One region of the Streptomyces sp. NBC_00691 genome, then DNA from elsewhere that is predicted to be linked to it. Evidence: riboswitches for the same ligand, from Rfam matches in the RefSeq annotation. Region 1 holds a riboswitch; each other region holds the start of a gene.
The links. A riboswitch is a leader RNA that binds a small molecule or an ion and turns the genes downstream of it on or off. The one in region 1 is predicted to bind cyclic di-AMP.
Positions count from the first base shown of each region.

Region 2: another riboswitch for cyclic di-AMP. It lies ahead of OG392_RS31030 (M23 family metallopeptidase); the one in region 1 lies ahead of OG392_RS15005 (transglycosylase family protein).
Region 3: another riboswitch for cyclic di-AMP. It lies ahead of OG392_RS27345 (M23 family metallopeptidase); the one in region 1 lies ahead of OG392_RS15005 (transglycosylase family protein).
Region 4: another riboswitch for cyclic di-AMP. It lies ahead of OG392_RS19540 (M23 family metallopeptidase); the one in region 1 lies ahead of OG392_RS15005 (transglycosylase family protein).

Region 1 is NZ_CP109007.1:3,349,117-3,352,619, reverse strand. Features, by position in the region: gene OG392_RS15010 (LysM peptidoglycan-binding domain-containing protein) at 1-760, shown strand, start outside; cyclic di-AMP (ydaO/yuaA leader) riboswitch at 1,019-1,192, shown strand; gene OG392_RS15005 (transglycosylase family protein) at 1,196-1,912, shown strand; gene eno (phosphopyruvate hydratase) at 2,268-3,503, shown strand, end outside.
Region 2 is NZ_CP109007.1:6,906,565-6,910,067, forward strand. Features, by position in the region: gene OG392_RS31010 (aspartate aminotransferase family protein) at 1-70, shown strand, start outside; gene OG392_RS31015 (helix-turn-helix domain-containing protein) at 144-803, shown strand; gene OG392_RS31020 (DUF6126 family protein) at 838-993, shown strand; gene OG392_RS31025 (tyrosine-protein phosphatase) at 1,001-1,822, opposite strand; cyclic di-AMP (ydaO/yuaA leader) riboswitch at 2,212-2,371, shown strand; gene OG392_RS31030 (M23 family metallopeptidase) at 2,376-3,350, shown strand.
Region 3 is NZ_CP109007.1:6,038,298-6,041,800, forward strand. Features, by position in the region: gene OG392_RS27340 (M16 family metallopeptidase) at 1-489, shown strand, start outside; cyclic di-AMP (ydaO/yuaA leader) riboswitch at 690-855, shown strand; gene OG392_RS27345 (M23 family metallopeptidase) at 868-1,638, shown strand; gene OG392_RS27350 (GntR family transcriptional regulator) at 1,851-2,534, shown strand; gene OG392_RS27355 (HPr family phosphocarrier protein) at 2,680-2,961, opposite strand; gene OG392_RS27360 (bifunctional acetate--CoA ligase family protein/GNAT family N-acetyltransferase) at 3,205-3,503, shown strand, end outside.
Region 4 is NZ_CP109007.1:4,316,328-4,319,830, forward strand. Features, by position in the region: gene OG392_RS19535 (PP2C family protein-serine/threonine phosphatase) at 86-1,282, shown strand; cyclic di-AMP (ydaO/yuaA leader) riboswitch at 1,517-1,663, shown strand; gene OG392_RS19540 (M23 family metallopeptidase) at 1,675-2,823, shown strand; gene OG392_RS19545 (aldo/keto reductase) at 2,966-3,503, shown strand, end outside.

The DNA of each region.
Region 1 (3,503 bases):
GCCGATCGCCGGTCTGACGAACGACGGCACGTCGCCGGGCGTGGACCCCGGCCCCGCGAGCGTCCCCAAGGCCCCCACGGGGCCTGTTCCCGAGTCGAACTGGACCACCGGTCTTCCCGGGACCTCCGAGGGGTCCTCGGAGGAGGCGAAGGGGTCCAAGGAGTTCAAGGAGGCGGAGAAGGCCACGGAGTCGGCTTCGCCCACCGCGCCCGTCTCGCCGACCGCTCCCGTCTCGCCGACCACCCCGACGAGCCCCTCCGTGTCGACCGACCCGGGCCACCCGACCGTGCCCACCACCCCCGGCGCGCCCGATGAGTCCCTTACGCCGGTTACGCCCGGTACGCCCACCGGGCCGGATGCCACCGCGCCGGGCGGCCCGACGGATGACACGTCGTCGGCCACTCCCGGAACCGGGAAGCACCGGGGCGATGCCGCTCCGGAGGAAACCGGCAAGCCGGACAGTTCTGCCGATTCCGGCAGACATGCTTCATCGGACAACAAGCTCACCGAAAACCCCCTGGAGGAGTCGTCGACTGACGCTCCGAAGGAATCGGACGCAACGGACAGTCAGGGCAAGTCGGGCGCTTACCTCGTGCAGCCGGGCGACAATCTGTCCGACATTGCACAGGAGAACGAACTCCCCGGAGGCTGGGCCGCCCTCTATGACGCCAACCGGCAGACGGTGGGCCTCGATCCGGACCTCATCCTCCCTGGTCAGGCCCTCGACCTGACGAACGGTTCGACCGCGTCGGCGAAGTGATTCGGGGGCGTATGTCCGGTTCTGGGCAAGTGAGACATGGGTCTCTTCGTCCCAACTGGCGTGTCACGCCCGCAAACTTTGCTTCTGTCACCTCTCACCTGCATAAACACCCCCCGCCGGAAGGCAAGTAGGGGCGATATTTCCGCAATACGCCTCTTTGAACTTCCGGTGGGTCTGTGTCTACGGTCATCACCGCTCGCCACCGCGGGCCCCGTCGACCGAAACGCCGAATCCTGCCGTCGGCCGATGGGAATTGTCGTCGCGTAAGCGCCGAAGGCAGGAGCGGGGGACCCAAGGTAAGTGCCGGCCCCGGCCGTTGAGACAGACGGCCGACGATCGGCTTGGGGTGAAGCCACGTGCTAGGACACGTGGCCGGGCAACTCATTGGCCCGAACCCGACAGCTCACCTCGTAGGCGTCGGTGAGGAGAATCTCCATGCTGTTTTCCGGCAAGGGCAAACACCGTCGTCCCTCCAAGGCGACCCAGGTCGTCACGCTCGTCGGCGTCACCGGCGTCGCCGTGGCCGCCCCGCTGATGACCGCGGGCACCGCCTCGGCCGCCTCGGTCTCCGAGTGGGACACCGTCGCCGCGTGCGAGTCCGGTGGCAACTGGTCCATCAACACGGGCAACGGCTACTACGGCGGCCTGCAGTTCTCGGCCTCCACCTGGGCCGCGTACGGCGGCACCGCCTACGCCTCGACCGCCGACCAGGCGTCGAAGTCCCAGCAGATCGCCGTCGCCGAGAAGGTCCTCGCGGGCCAGGGCAAGGGCGCCTGGCCGTCCTGTGGTGTGGGCCTCTCCGGCGCCTCGCCGAGCACCGGTGCCGTCGAGAGCGCGCCGAAGCAGAGCACCCAGCAGGAGCGGAAGGCCGAGCAGCCGACCACTCGCAGCGAGCAGCGCCAGGCCCCGAAGAAGGCCACGCAGCAGCAGGCCGCCCCGCAGGCCGCCGCGAAGAAGACCGTCACCACCCCGACCGGCAAGAAGGTCAAGAAGGGCGACGGCGAGTACAAGGTCGTCACCGGCGACACGCTCAGCAAGATCGCCCAGGCGCACGGCGTCAAGGGCGGCTGGGCCGAGCTCTTCGAGCTGAACAAGGGCGTCGTCGAGAACGCCGACCTGATCTACCCGGGCCAGCAGCTTCACCTGAAGTGAGCCCGGCGGTCCGCGTGAGTCCGGCGGCTCGCGCGGCCCCTCCGACCCTCCCGCGGTGACCACCCCGGCCCGACGCGCCCATCCCCCGTGCGCGTCGGGCCGGGGTTCCCCCGTTTCCGGGGGCGTACGGAGAGACAAGGGGAGGGGCCCGCGGCGGAACCGGACGGTCCACGTGGTTACCGGCCGGTAGATCTGAGGCCCTTCGTCCCGAGATGCCTGCCCTTGGGTCCTTTTTCGTCCCAGGGGGCGGGCGCCCGGCTGGCCGGAGCCCCCGAGCCGGTTAGGCTCTTGTCGCAAGGCCAAGCGACCCTGCACCGACCTTGCGTCACATCCAGCGTCACATCCCAAAAAGGAGATGCTCGTGCCGTCCATCGACGTCGTCGTAGCCCGGGAAATCCTGGACTCCCGAGGCAACCCCACGGTCGAGGTCGAGGTCGGCCTCGACGACGGCAGCACCGGTCGTGCTGCTGTTCCGTCCGGCGCCTCCACCGGTGCGTTCGAGGCCATCGAGCTTCGCGACGGTGACCCGAACCGCTACCTGGGCAAGGGTGTCGAGAAGGCCGTCCTCGCCGTCATCGAGCAGATCGGCCCGGAGCTCGTCGGCTACGACGCCACCGAGCAGCGCCTGATCGACCAGGCCATGTTCGACCTGGACGCCACCGAGAACAAGGGCTCCCTCGGCGCCAACGCCATCCTCGGTGTCTCCCTCGCCGTCGCGCACGCCGCGTCCGAGGCCTCGGACCTCCCGCTCTTCCGCTACCTCGGCGGCCCGAACGCGCACCTGCTGCCCGTTCCGATGATGAACATCCTCAACGGTGGGTCGCACGCCGACTCCAACGTGGACATCCAGGAGTTCATGATCGCCCCGATCGGCGCGGAGTCCTTCTCCGAGGCCCTCCGCTGGGGCGCCGAGATCTACCACACCCTCAAGGCCGTCCTGAAGCGCAAGGGCCTCTCCACCGGCCTCGGCGACGAGGGCGGCTTCGCGCCGAACCTCGAGTCGAACCGCGCCGCCCTCGACCTCATCGTCGAGGCCATCAAGGAGGCCGGCTACACCCCGGGCTCCGACGTCGCGCTCGCGCTCGACGTGGCCGCGTCCGAGTTCTACAAGGACGGCAAGTACGAGTTCGAGGGCAAGTCCCGCTCGGCCGCCGAGATGACCGAGTACTACGAGGAGCTCGTCTCCGCGTACCCGATGGTCTCCATCGAGGACCCGCTGTACGAGGACGACTGGGCCGGCTGGAAGGTCCTCACCGACAAGCTGGGCACCAAGGTCCAGATCGTCGGCGACGACCTCTTCGTCACCAACCCGGAGCGCCTGGCCCGCGGCATCGAGGAGGGCACCGCGAACGCCCTCCTGGTCAAGGTCAACCAGATCGGTTCGCTGACCGAGACCCTCGACGCCGTCGAACTCGCCCAGCGCAACGGCTTCAAGTGCATGATGTCCCACCGCTCCGGCGAGACCGAGGACGTCACCATCGCCGACCTCGCGGTCGCCGTGAACTGCGGCCAGATCAAGACCGGCGCCCCGGCCCGCTCGGACCGCGTCGCCAAGTACAACCAGCTGCTGCGCATCGAGGAGATCCTCGAC
Region 2 (3,503 bases), 3.6 Mb from region 1:
CCACGGCGGCGGCGGGCTGATGTGGGACTTCGGGAAGACCCTGGTGAAACAGGCCGTCGCACAGCGCTGACCGTATGGCCCCGGGCTTTTGCCTCTGAGGCAAGAAACTTGCCTCAGAGGCACGATCCTGGCGGAATGGACGCATGGACCACGTCCCCGGGGAGACCTCCCCGGACCCCGTCACTCCGGCCCCCGGCGCCCCTGGCGCCGCCGGCCCCGACGTCCTGCCGGACGTCGCCCCGCAGCTGCGGGCCCTGCGCCGCCGCCGGGGACTCACCCTGGAGGCCGCCGCCCAGCGGGCCGGCCTCTCGCCGGCCCACCTCTCGCGCCTGGAGACGGGGAACCGGCAGCCCTCGCTCCCGATGCTGCTCGCCCTCGCCCGTATCTACGGTACGACGGTCTCCGAGCTGCTCGGCGAGACGCCCCCCGAACGCGACCCCGTCGTCCGCGCCGGGCGTTCCGAGCCCGTCGAGGCCGACGGCTGGATCTACCGCCAGGCGGGCGGCGCCGGGCGCGCCCTGCAGTGCCTGCGGGTCCATGTGCCGTACGCCACCCGGGGCGACATCGTGCGTGTCCACCCCGGCGAGGAGTGGATCCACGTCCTGTCGGGCCGGGTGCGGCTCGCGCTCGGCGAGGCCGTCCACGTCCTCGATCCCGGGGACAGCGCGCACTTCGACTCGTTCACCCCGCACCGGATCGGAGCGGCGACCCCCGGCGGGGCCGAGCTGCTCTTCGTCCACACCCTGTTGCAGAGCCCCGTCGCCGAGCTGTGTCTCGGCGACGGAACACCGCACCGGCTTTGATCCCGCGTACTTCCTTCGACAGAAAAGGGCCGAGATGTCCGAGAAGTCACGATCCGTCACCGGTGAAGAGCGAGGTGAGGGCAAGTTCCCCAAGGGCCTCGTCCTGCGCCTCTTCGCCTATCTGGTCGCCGGGCACCTCTTCGCCGGCTTCCTCTATCTGCTCTTCATGCTCGGCGGGCAGAACCAGTAGGTCCCGCTCACGCCTCCGTGAGCAGCCGCTCGCGGAGGCGCTCGCGGGTCTCCGGAGACAGCTTCAGGCCGTCCGAGAGGTAGGCGTCCACCGAGCCCCAGGTCGCCTCGATCATCTCGAAGGCGCCCCGCAGGTACTCCACCCGCGCGTCGAACAGCGGGCTCAGCAGCTCCATCACCTCGGGCGACATCGCGTCCGGGGCGGTGGAGCTGCGGCGCACCTTGTAGCGGCGGTGCGGGGCGTTCGACTTCACGTAGTCGGCCTCGATCGCCTCCCGCTCGACCCCGACGGCCAGCAGGGTGATCGCGATGGAGAGCCCGGCGCGGTCCTTGCCGGCCGCGCAGTGCATCAGGGCGGGAAGGCTGTCCTCGGCCAGGGAGTGCAGGATCCGGCTGTGCTCATCGGTCCGCTCGACCACCATCTTCCGGTACGAGTCGGACATTCGGTCCGCGGCCTTGCCGTCGCCGAGGATCTCCCGAAGCTGCTCGATGTCGCCGTCGCGGACCAGCTTCCAGAACTCCTTGCCGTCGGCCGGGTCGTTGAGGGGTATGTTCACGTTCCGCACGCCCGGAAGATCGACGTCCGGCCCCTCGATCTTCCGGTCGGCGAGGTTCCGGAAGTCGAAGACCGTGTGCAGTCCGAGCGAGTCGAGGAAGGTGACGTCCTCCTCGGTGGCATGGGCGAGGTGGCCGCTGCGGAAGAGGCGGCCCGGGTGCACGGCGCGCCCGTCCGTCGTCGGCAGGCCGCCCACGTCCCGGAAGTTGCGGACCTCGGCCAGCTCGGGCTCGTTCGCTTCGATGGGCGGGACCTGCGGCAGCTGCTGCGTCACGGATGCTCCTGATGGGTCGACGTTCGGGTGCCCGATGCGAGATCGGTTCCGAGGGCAATCATCCCGGTGGGGACGCGATGGCGCACCCCCCTGGACGGGAATGGGTGATCTGTCCGAATTGGGCTTTTGTGTATAACGCGCCCTGTTTACAGGCGAGATGAGCCCAGGTGCGTGAGCAGGGTCATAGAAGTGACGGATCGTGGCCGACGGGCCCGGTCAATTGCCGTACGTGAAAAGGAGATCGAAGGTCCGTCATCCACGGAGGGTGACCGGAATTCCGGGTGAAAGGCCGTACGGGGAAAGTCGGAAGAAATCCGTGGCTTGTTCGCCCCGACCCCGCTCGTCTAGCGTCACCGTCAATCCGGTCGGACCGCCGAATCCTGCCACCGTCCGGAATTCCACTCATCCCATGCGTGGCAGGAGCGGGGGACCCAGGAAGTACGCCGGTCCCGCGACGCAGGACGGCTCGGGGTGAAGCCGCGTGAGAGCGCGGCCGGACATCTCCAGTCCGAACCCGACAGCTCACCTCGTAGGCGCCGGAGAGGAATTCGCCATGCCCGCGAAGGGTAAGCACCGCCGCATCAAGTCCAACCGCCTCACCCGCGGAATCGCCGCCGCCGGTACGGGAGGCGCCGTCGTCGCCCTCCCGCTCCTCGGTGCCACCGGCGCCCACGCCGCCGAGCAGGCCGCCCCGGCCTCCGCTCCCGGCCAGGCCGTCACCGCCGCCGCCAAGGCCCCGGCCGTCGCCGAGGCCGCGCCCGCCGCCAAGGCCGCGCCCACGACGTACTCCGTCGTGCGGGGTGACTACCTCTCGAAGATCGCCGCCGAGCACCACCTCGCCGGCGGCTGGCAGAAGCTGTACGCGGACAACCGTCAGGTCGTCGGGGAGAACCCCTCCCTCATCCTGCCGGGCATGAAGCTCACCCTCGGCGCCAAGAGCACCGCCAAGGCCGCCGCGCCGAAGAGTGCCGCGCCCAAGGCCGCCCCCGAGAGCTCCGCGAAGAACGGCGACACCTCGCGCGCCTCCCGGAGCAGCGAGCGCTCCTCCGCCCCGGCCGCGAGCACCCCGTCCGCGGACGCCTCCGCCTCGCAGTCCTCGAAGTCCGGCGCCTCGACCTCCGCCTCCGGCTGGGTCGCCCCGGTCAGCGGCGGCATGTCCACCCCGTACCGCGCCTCCGGCTCCATGTGGTCCTCCGGCTACCACACCGGTGTCGACTTCATGGCCTCCACCGGCACCACGGTCGTCGCGGTCGGCCCCGGCACCGTGTACTCCGCGGGCGACGGCGGCGCGTACGGCAACCAGGTCGTCATCCAGCACGCCGACGGCACCTTCTCGCAGTACGCCCACCTCTCCTCGATCTCCGTCTCCGCCGGCCAGACCGTGAGCGGCGGAGAGCAGATCGGCCTCTCCGGCGCGACCGGCAACGTCACCGGACCGCACCTGCACTTCGAGATGCGCACCGGTCCGGAGTACGGCTCCGACATCGACCCGATCTCCACCCTGCGTCAGCACGGCGTGAACATCTGACGCCCCGTCGTCACCAGGAGGCCCGGCACCCACGTGCCGGGCCTCCGGCGTGTTCCGGGTCTATTCCGGCTTGGCGAATTCTTTATCGGTGGCATATGTCACCCGACGTCAACCCCTCCTTACGGTCGCGTAGGTCACATCCGAAAGGGAAGG
Region 3 (3,503 bases), 2.7 Mb from region 1:
GACCGGGTCCTGCGCGAGGAGAAGGGCTACACGTACGGCGTGCGTGCCTTCGGGCAGGTGCTCCGCTCGGACGGCCGGGGGAACGGCGCCTCGATGCTCGCCATCAGCGGTTCCATCGACACGCCCAACACCGGTCCGGCTCTTGACGACCTGTGGAAGGTGCTGCGGACGCTGGCCGCGGAGGGTCTCACCGACGCCGAGCGGGAGACGGCCGTGCAGAACCTGGTGGGCGTCGCGCCGCTCAAGTACGAGACCGCCGCCTCCGTCGCCGGGACGCTCTCCGACCAGGTCGAGCAGCACCTCCCGGACGACTACCAGGCCCAGTTGTACGCCCGGCTGGCCGAGACCGGCACGGTCGAGGCGACCGCGGCCGTGGTCAGCGCCTTCCCCGTGGACCGGCTCGTCACCGTGCTCGTCGGCGACGCGGCGCAGATCGCGGAGCCGGTGCGCGCGCTCGGGATCGGTGAAGTGACCGTCGTGACCGGCTGATTCAGGCCGCCGGCACGGCGACGGAGGACCCCGACGACATGGTTCGTCGGGGTCCTCCTGTTTGTCCGTATTGAGATTAAGGATGGTTGTATGCCCTGTGGCATGTCTTACAAAATGCGTGTCCGGTTGGTGATTGAAAGACGATCCGCATAGCGTCAGGCCGTCTGTTCGTCAGTTGCACGTGCCGCACCCGCGGCATCGGACAGACATCGCCGAGTCCCCGTCAGGCGCGAGCCTGGGGAGCCGGGGACCCACACGTAGTCCCTGGGGTGAATCGGGCGCCTTCGTCTCGTACGGAGGGGCTCGTAGGAGACCTTCCTGCTCCGAACCCGTCAGCTAACCCGGTAGGCGAGAGGGAAGGAAAGGATCAGCCCCTACATGGCGTTCACCCGTGCCACCGGGAAGCATCGTGCTCCGAGCCGGATGGCGCGCCGCGGCGTGGGCTTCGCCGGCGCGGCGACGCTCGCCACCACCGGCGTCATCGGAACCCTCGCTTCCCCGGCGCTCGCCGCCGACACGGACCACCGCTCTCCCGAGGACACCGGTATCACCAAGGTGATCACCGAGGACGACCTCGCCGAGCGGATCGCCGCCCAGGCCGCCGCCCAGGAGCAGGAGGCCTTCGAGGTCGCCGCCAAGGCGAAGGCCAAGGCCGAGGCGAAGCGCAAGGCCGAGGCCCGCGCCAAGGAGATCCGCGAGGCCGAGCAGCGCGCGGCCCGTGAGGCCGAGCGCCGTCGTCTGGCCTCCTTCCAGCTGCCCGTCGAGGGCTCGTACGTGTCCACCGGTTACAAGACCGGCGGCTCGCTCTGGTCCTCCGGCAGTCACTCCGGCATCGACTTCCACGCCGCCTACGGCAGCAGCGTCGTCTCCGTCGGCTCGGGCACCGTCGTCGAGGCCGGCTGGGGCGGCGCGTACGGCAACAACATCGTCATCCGGATGAACGACGGCACGTACACCCAGTACGGTCACCTCTCCTCCATCGGGGTCTACGTCGGCCAGAGCGTCGAGCCGGGTGAGCGGATCGGCATCTCGGGCTCGACCGGCAACTCGACCGGCCCGCACCTCCACTTCGAGGCCCGGACGACCGCCGAGTACGGCTCCGACATCAACCCGGTCGCGTACCTCCGCGCCCGCGGCGTCAACGTCTGATCCAGGACGCCCCTCGCGCGGGGCCGGCGGTCGTCCCGCCCCTCCCTCGCAAAAGCCCCGGCTCGTACAGAGCCGGGGCTTTTCGTCTGTCGCTGCACACCGATATTCCGTCGGGGCATCGGAAATTCCGGCGCGCTGCAATAGAGTCGCAGATCGGGCGCAGAACAGGCGCCGTCGGAATTGACTCGCGCGGACCAAGGCGGAGGTCGGACATGCGCATTCCCGCGCACTCGGTATGCACGGCGATCCGGGACGACATCGTCTCCGGCGTCTACGAGCGGGGCAGTCGGCTGACCGAGGACCAGCTGGCCCGCCGGTACGGGGTCTCCCGCGTCCCGGTCCGCGAGGCCCTGCGCACCCTGGAGTCCGAGGGCTTCGTCGTCTCCCGCCGCCACGCCGGGGCGCATGTCGCCGAGCCCACCGAGCAGGAGGCCGCCGATCTGCTGGACATGCGGGCGCTGCTCGAACCGCTGGGGGCTGCCCGCGCCGCCCAGCGGCGCACGGAGGCCCATCTCAAGGTGCTGCGCGGCCTGGTCAGGCTGGGGCAGGAGCGGGCCAGGCGCGGGCAGGGCGAGGACCTGCGATCACTCGGCGGCTGGTTCCACGAGACGCTCGCGCAGGCTTCCGGGAGTCCGGCCCTGACGGCGCTGCTGACCCAGCTGCGGCACAAGATCGCCTGGATGTACGCGGTCGACCAGCCCGAGCGGCCGGTGGACGCCTGGGCCGAGCACGGCGCGATCGTGGACGCCGTGGCGCGCGGTGACGCCGAGCGGGCGCGGGCGCTGACCGCGCAGCACGCAGAGCGCTCGCAGTCGCTGCACCGCCTCAAGAGGCCGGACCGTTCCCGTGTGAGGGTTTCGCAACACGCAGTCAACACGGCGAGTTCCCGGAATTAACGCACGCATCGTATACATGGAATAGGAATTCGATGCCGCCGCTTCGTGCTGCCCTGAAAGAGGGTGCCGGAAAAGCGAAAGGCCGTGACCTCCGGAATTCCGGCGGGCACGGCCTTTCGGTGTGCTGAGGGGTGTCGACCCCGGGTCAGACGGTCTCGGGAAGCTCGTCCAGGCCCTCGGCGACGAGCTTCGCCAGACGGTCCAGAGCGGCCTCGGCGCCGTCGGCCTCCGAAGCGAGGACGATCTCCTCGCCGCCCTGCGCGCCCAGGCCGAGCACCGCGAGCATGGAGGCGGCGTTCACCGGGGTGCCGTCGGACTTGGCGATCGTCACCGGAACGCCGGAAGCCGTGGCGGCACGGACGAAGATGGACGCGGGGCGGGCGTGCAGGCCCTCGGCCCAGCCGACGTTGACGCGGCGCTCAGCCATGGTGTTGCCCTTCAAGTCTCAAGCGGGTTGTCTAGACCAGTCTCTCACGTGCTGCCACGTGCTCGCGCCGACCTTCGGCCCGGATCGGACCGCCGTTCGGCCCTCCCTCGCCGTGCCCGGCGTGCTCCCTACCTTGCACGGCGGACCCCCGCCGCGCGAGCGGTGTCGCCCCCGTGTCGCGGCCCGTGCCGTCGCCCCGGCGCGACCCGTGCCACCACCGCGCCGCGGCCGTAGGCTGACCCCATGCAGAGCGCGTCGGACCAGCTGCCGGAGCACGACTACCCCGACCACTGGGAAGCGGACGTGGTGCTCCGCGACGGCGGCACCGCGCGCATCCGGCCCATCACGGCCGACGACGCCGACCGCCTCGTCAGCTTCTACGAGCAGGTATCGGACGAGTCGAAGTACTACCGCTTCTTCGCCCCCTACCCTCGGCTGTCCGCCAAGGACGTGCACCGCTTCACCCACCACGACTTCGTGGACCGGGTCGGCCTCGCGGCGACCGTGGGCGGCGAGTTCATCGCCACCGTGCGCTACGACCG
Region 4 (3,503 bases), 970 kb from region 1:
AGGTCGCCGCCCCGGGCGGCGACGGCCACCCTGGGAGGGCGCGGTACGGGCCGCGGCCGGGTACGGACCGGGCAGGAGACCACAGGTGGGGCACCCTCCAGGAGTGACCGACGGGCGGCGTACGGGCGACCCCCGCCGCTCGTACGGGGGCGCCCGGAGGTTCATCCGGGCGCTGCCGCCGCTGATCATCGTGGGCGGTGTCTTCTTCGACGTCCTGACGCCGCCCAAGTACAGCGCGGCGCCGCTGTTCTCCGCCGCCCCGCTGATCGCGGCACCGTTCTTCTCCACCCTCACCACGCTGCTCACCGGGATCGCGGCCGTCCTCGCCTCCGTCGGGCTGCACCTCTACAACGGCACCGCGAACCAGGTCTCGTCGCTGACCGAGTTCCTGACCGTGTTCACGGTCGCCGCGCTGGCCATGCTGATCAACCGGGTCGTCCTCCGCAGCGGCGAGCGGCTCGCCTCGGCGCGGGTCATCGCGGAGACCGCGCAGAAGGCGGTGCTCCCGACGCCCGCCGAGCGGATCGGCGGACTGCAGTGCGCGGCGCGGTACGAGGCGGCGCAGGCGGACGCGTTCATCGGCGGCGACCTGTTCGCCGTCCAGGACACCCCCTACGGGGTACGGCTCGTGGTCGGCGACGTCCGCGGCAAGGGCATGGACGCGGTCGAGGCCGTCGCCGTCGTCATCGGGGCGTTCCGGGAGGCGGCCGAGCAGGAGCGGACCCTGGAGGGCGTGGCACAGCGGCTCGAACGGGCCCTCGCCCGGGAGGGCACCCGCCGGCACGGGCTCGACGCCTTCGAGGGGTTCACCACGGCCGTCCTCGCCGAGATCCCGCGCGGTGACGGGAGCGGCACCTTCGACGGGTTCGTACGGGTCGTCAACCGCGGGCACCCGCCTCCGCTGATGCTGTACACGGACGGGCGCCTGGACACGCTGGAGCCGGGCGAGGCGGCGCTGCCGCTCGGGATGGGCGATCTGGCGGCGTGGCCGGACCGGGCCGAGGCGCGGCCGTACCCGCCGGGCGCGACGCTGCTCTTCTACACCGACGGTCTCTCGGAGGCGCGGAACGCCGAGGGTGTCTTCTACGACCCGGGGAAACGGCTCGCCGGGCGGATCTTCCCCGGGCCCGAGGAACTCCTCGACGCTCTCGTGGACGACGTACGGCTGCACACCGGAGGCGGGTCGACCGACGACATGGCGCTGCTCGCGGTGAGCCGTCCCGCGACGGGGCAGCCGGAGCGGCGTCGGACCATGCCCGTGGTGCCGCAGGGCAGGCCCTGAGGGCCCCGCGGCGGGTCCGGTCACCGGCCGTAGTCGCGAGGTGTCACTGCGATAACAATTGACATAACGTCAGATCGCGAGGGTTTCGGCGTCCCTTACTGAAGGGGGGTCAACTCGGACCATTCCCTCCCAATTCAATGAATGATCAAGAGGAACGGCTTGGAATCGGGACCCCGTGTCTATTAACGTTCGATAACGCAGCGCGGTCGTCCCAGCCGTCGCAAGAGGCGGCACCGTGCGCACGCGCCGAATCCTGAAAAGGAACCGGGGAACCACTACTTGGGGTGAATCGGGCCCTTCGCACTCGTGCGACCGTGCCCGTAGGAGACCTTCCTGCTCCGAACCCGTCAGCTAACCCGGTAGGCGAGAAGGAAGGAAAGGAGCGCGCCTTCGTGGCGTCCAACACTCCCGCACCCGAAGCCCCCTTCGATGCCTTCGGTGGTGGTGCGGGTCCTGCCGCCCCGGACACCGAGTGGAACCCCACCGAGGGATCCCTCCGCTCCGGCGGCCGCCACCGTGTCGTCAAGCAGCGCTCCAACTTCGCCCGTTCCTCCACCGTCCTCGGCGTCGGTGTGATCGCGGCCGTCGGTGCGGGCGGCCTCGCCACCGCGCAGGAGAAGCCCCCGGTGGCCATATCGCTCCCGGACCTTCCCGACCTCAACCTGCCGGACGCCCACGACCTGCCCGGCGTCGGCGACCTCCTCCCCGAGGAGACCCACGAGACGGTCAGCGCAGACCGCGCCAACCCGAACCCGCTCACCGTCGCCACGTACGCCACCCTCGACGACGAGCAGGGCACGCACACCCCGCGGATGACGCAGGCCGGCCTGGTCACCCAGGACGGCCCGGCCGCGCAGTCCGCGCCCGGCGCCCACGACGCGGGCGAGGCCCTGCGCGCCCGCATCCTCCAGCAGGCCGAGCAGCAGCAGGCCTCCGCCGACGCAGCCGACAAGGCCGCGGCGGAGAAGGCGGCGGCCGAGAAGGCTTCGGCGGAGGCCGTGGCCAAGGCCGACGCCGCGGAGAAGGCGGCCGCCGAGGCGAAGGCCAAGGCCGAGGCGGAGGCCAAGGCGAAGGCGGAAGCCGAGGCCAAGGCGAAGGCCGAGGCGGCGGCCGAGGCCGAGCGCCTCGCCAAGCTGGCCGCGAGCTACTCGCTGCCGCTCTCCTCCTACAGCCTCAGCGCCACCTACATGCAGTCCGGCTCGATGTGGTCCTCCGGCTACCACACCGGCCTCGACTTCGCGGCCCCCACCGGCACCCCGCTCAAGGCGGTCCACGGCGCCACCGTCAAGTCGGCCGGCTGGTCCGGCTCGTACGGCTACCGCGTCGTCCTGGAGCTCTCGGACGGCACCGAGATCTGGTACGCCCACATGTCGTCCATGACCGTCTCCGCGGGCCAGACCGTGGGCACCGGCGAGACGATCGGCCGCGTCGGTGCCACCGGCAACGTGACCGGCGCCCACCTCCACATGGAGGTGCACACGCCCGGCGGCTCCGGCCTCGACCCGGCGGAGTGGCTGCGCTCCAAGGGCCTGACCCTCTGACCCCTCCACCCGCCCCGAGAACCGACGGAACGGTCCTGAGGGAACGTGCCTGAGGGAACGGCCCCGGCGGACGGCCCCGGACGGCGCCCACGGGAACGGCCCTCACGGAATAGCGCCGGCGGCGCGGACGGTTGTCTCGACCATGACGACTCTCCGCCCGCTGGGCAGCTCCGATCTGCATGTCTTCCCGCTCGCCCTGGGTGGCAACGTCTTCGGCTGGACCGCCGACGAGGCCCAGTCCTTCGCCGTCCTCGACGCCTACACCGCCGCCGGCGGCAACTTCGTCGACTCCGCCGACGTCTACTCGGCCTGGGCCGAGGGCAACGAGGGCGGCGAGTCCGAGACCGTCATCGGCCGCTGGCTCGCCTCGCGCGGCAATCGCGCCGAGGTCGTCGTGGCCACCAAGGTCGGCGCCCACCCCCACTTCAAGGGACTGTCCGCCACCACGATCAAGGCGGCCGCCGAGGAGTCGCTGCGCCGCCTCGGCACCGACTACATCGACCTGTACTACACGCACTTCGACGACGAGTCCGTCCCCGTCGAGGAGATCGTCACCGCCCTCGACCGGCTGGTGAAGGACGGCACCGTACGGGCCGTCGCCGCCTCCAACATCTCCCCCGAGCGACTGCGCGCCTCACTCGACTTCGCCGAGTCCGAGGGCCTCGCCCGTTACGTGGCCC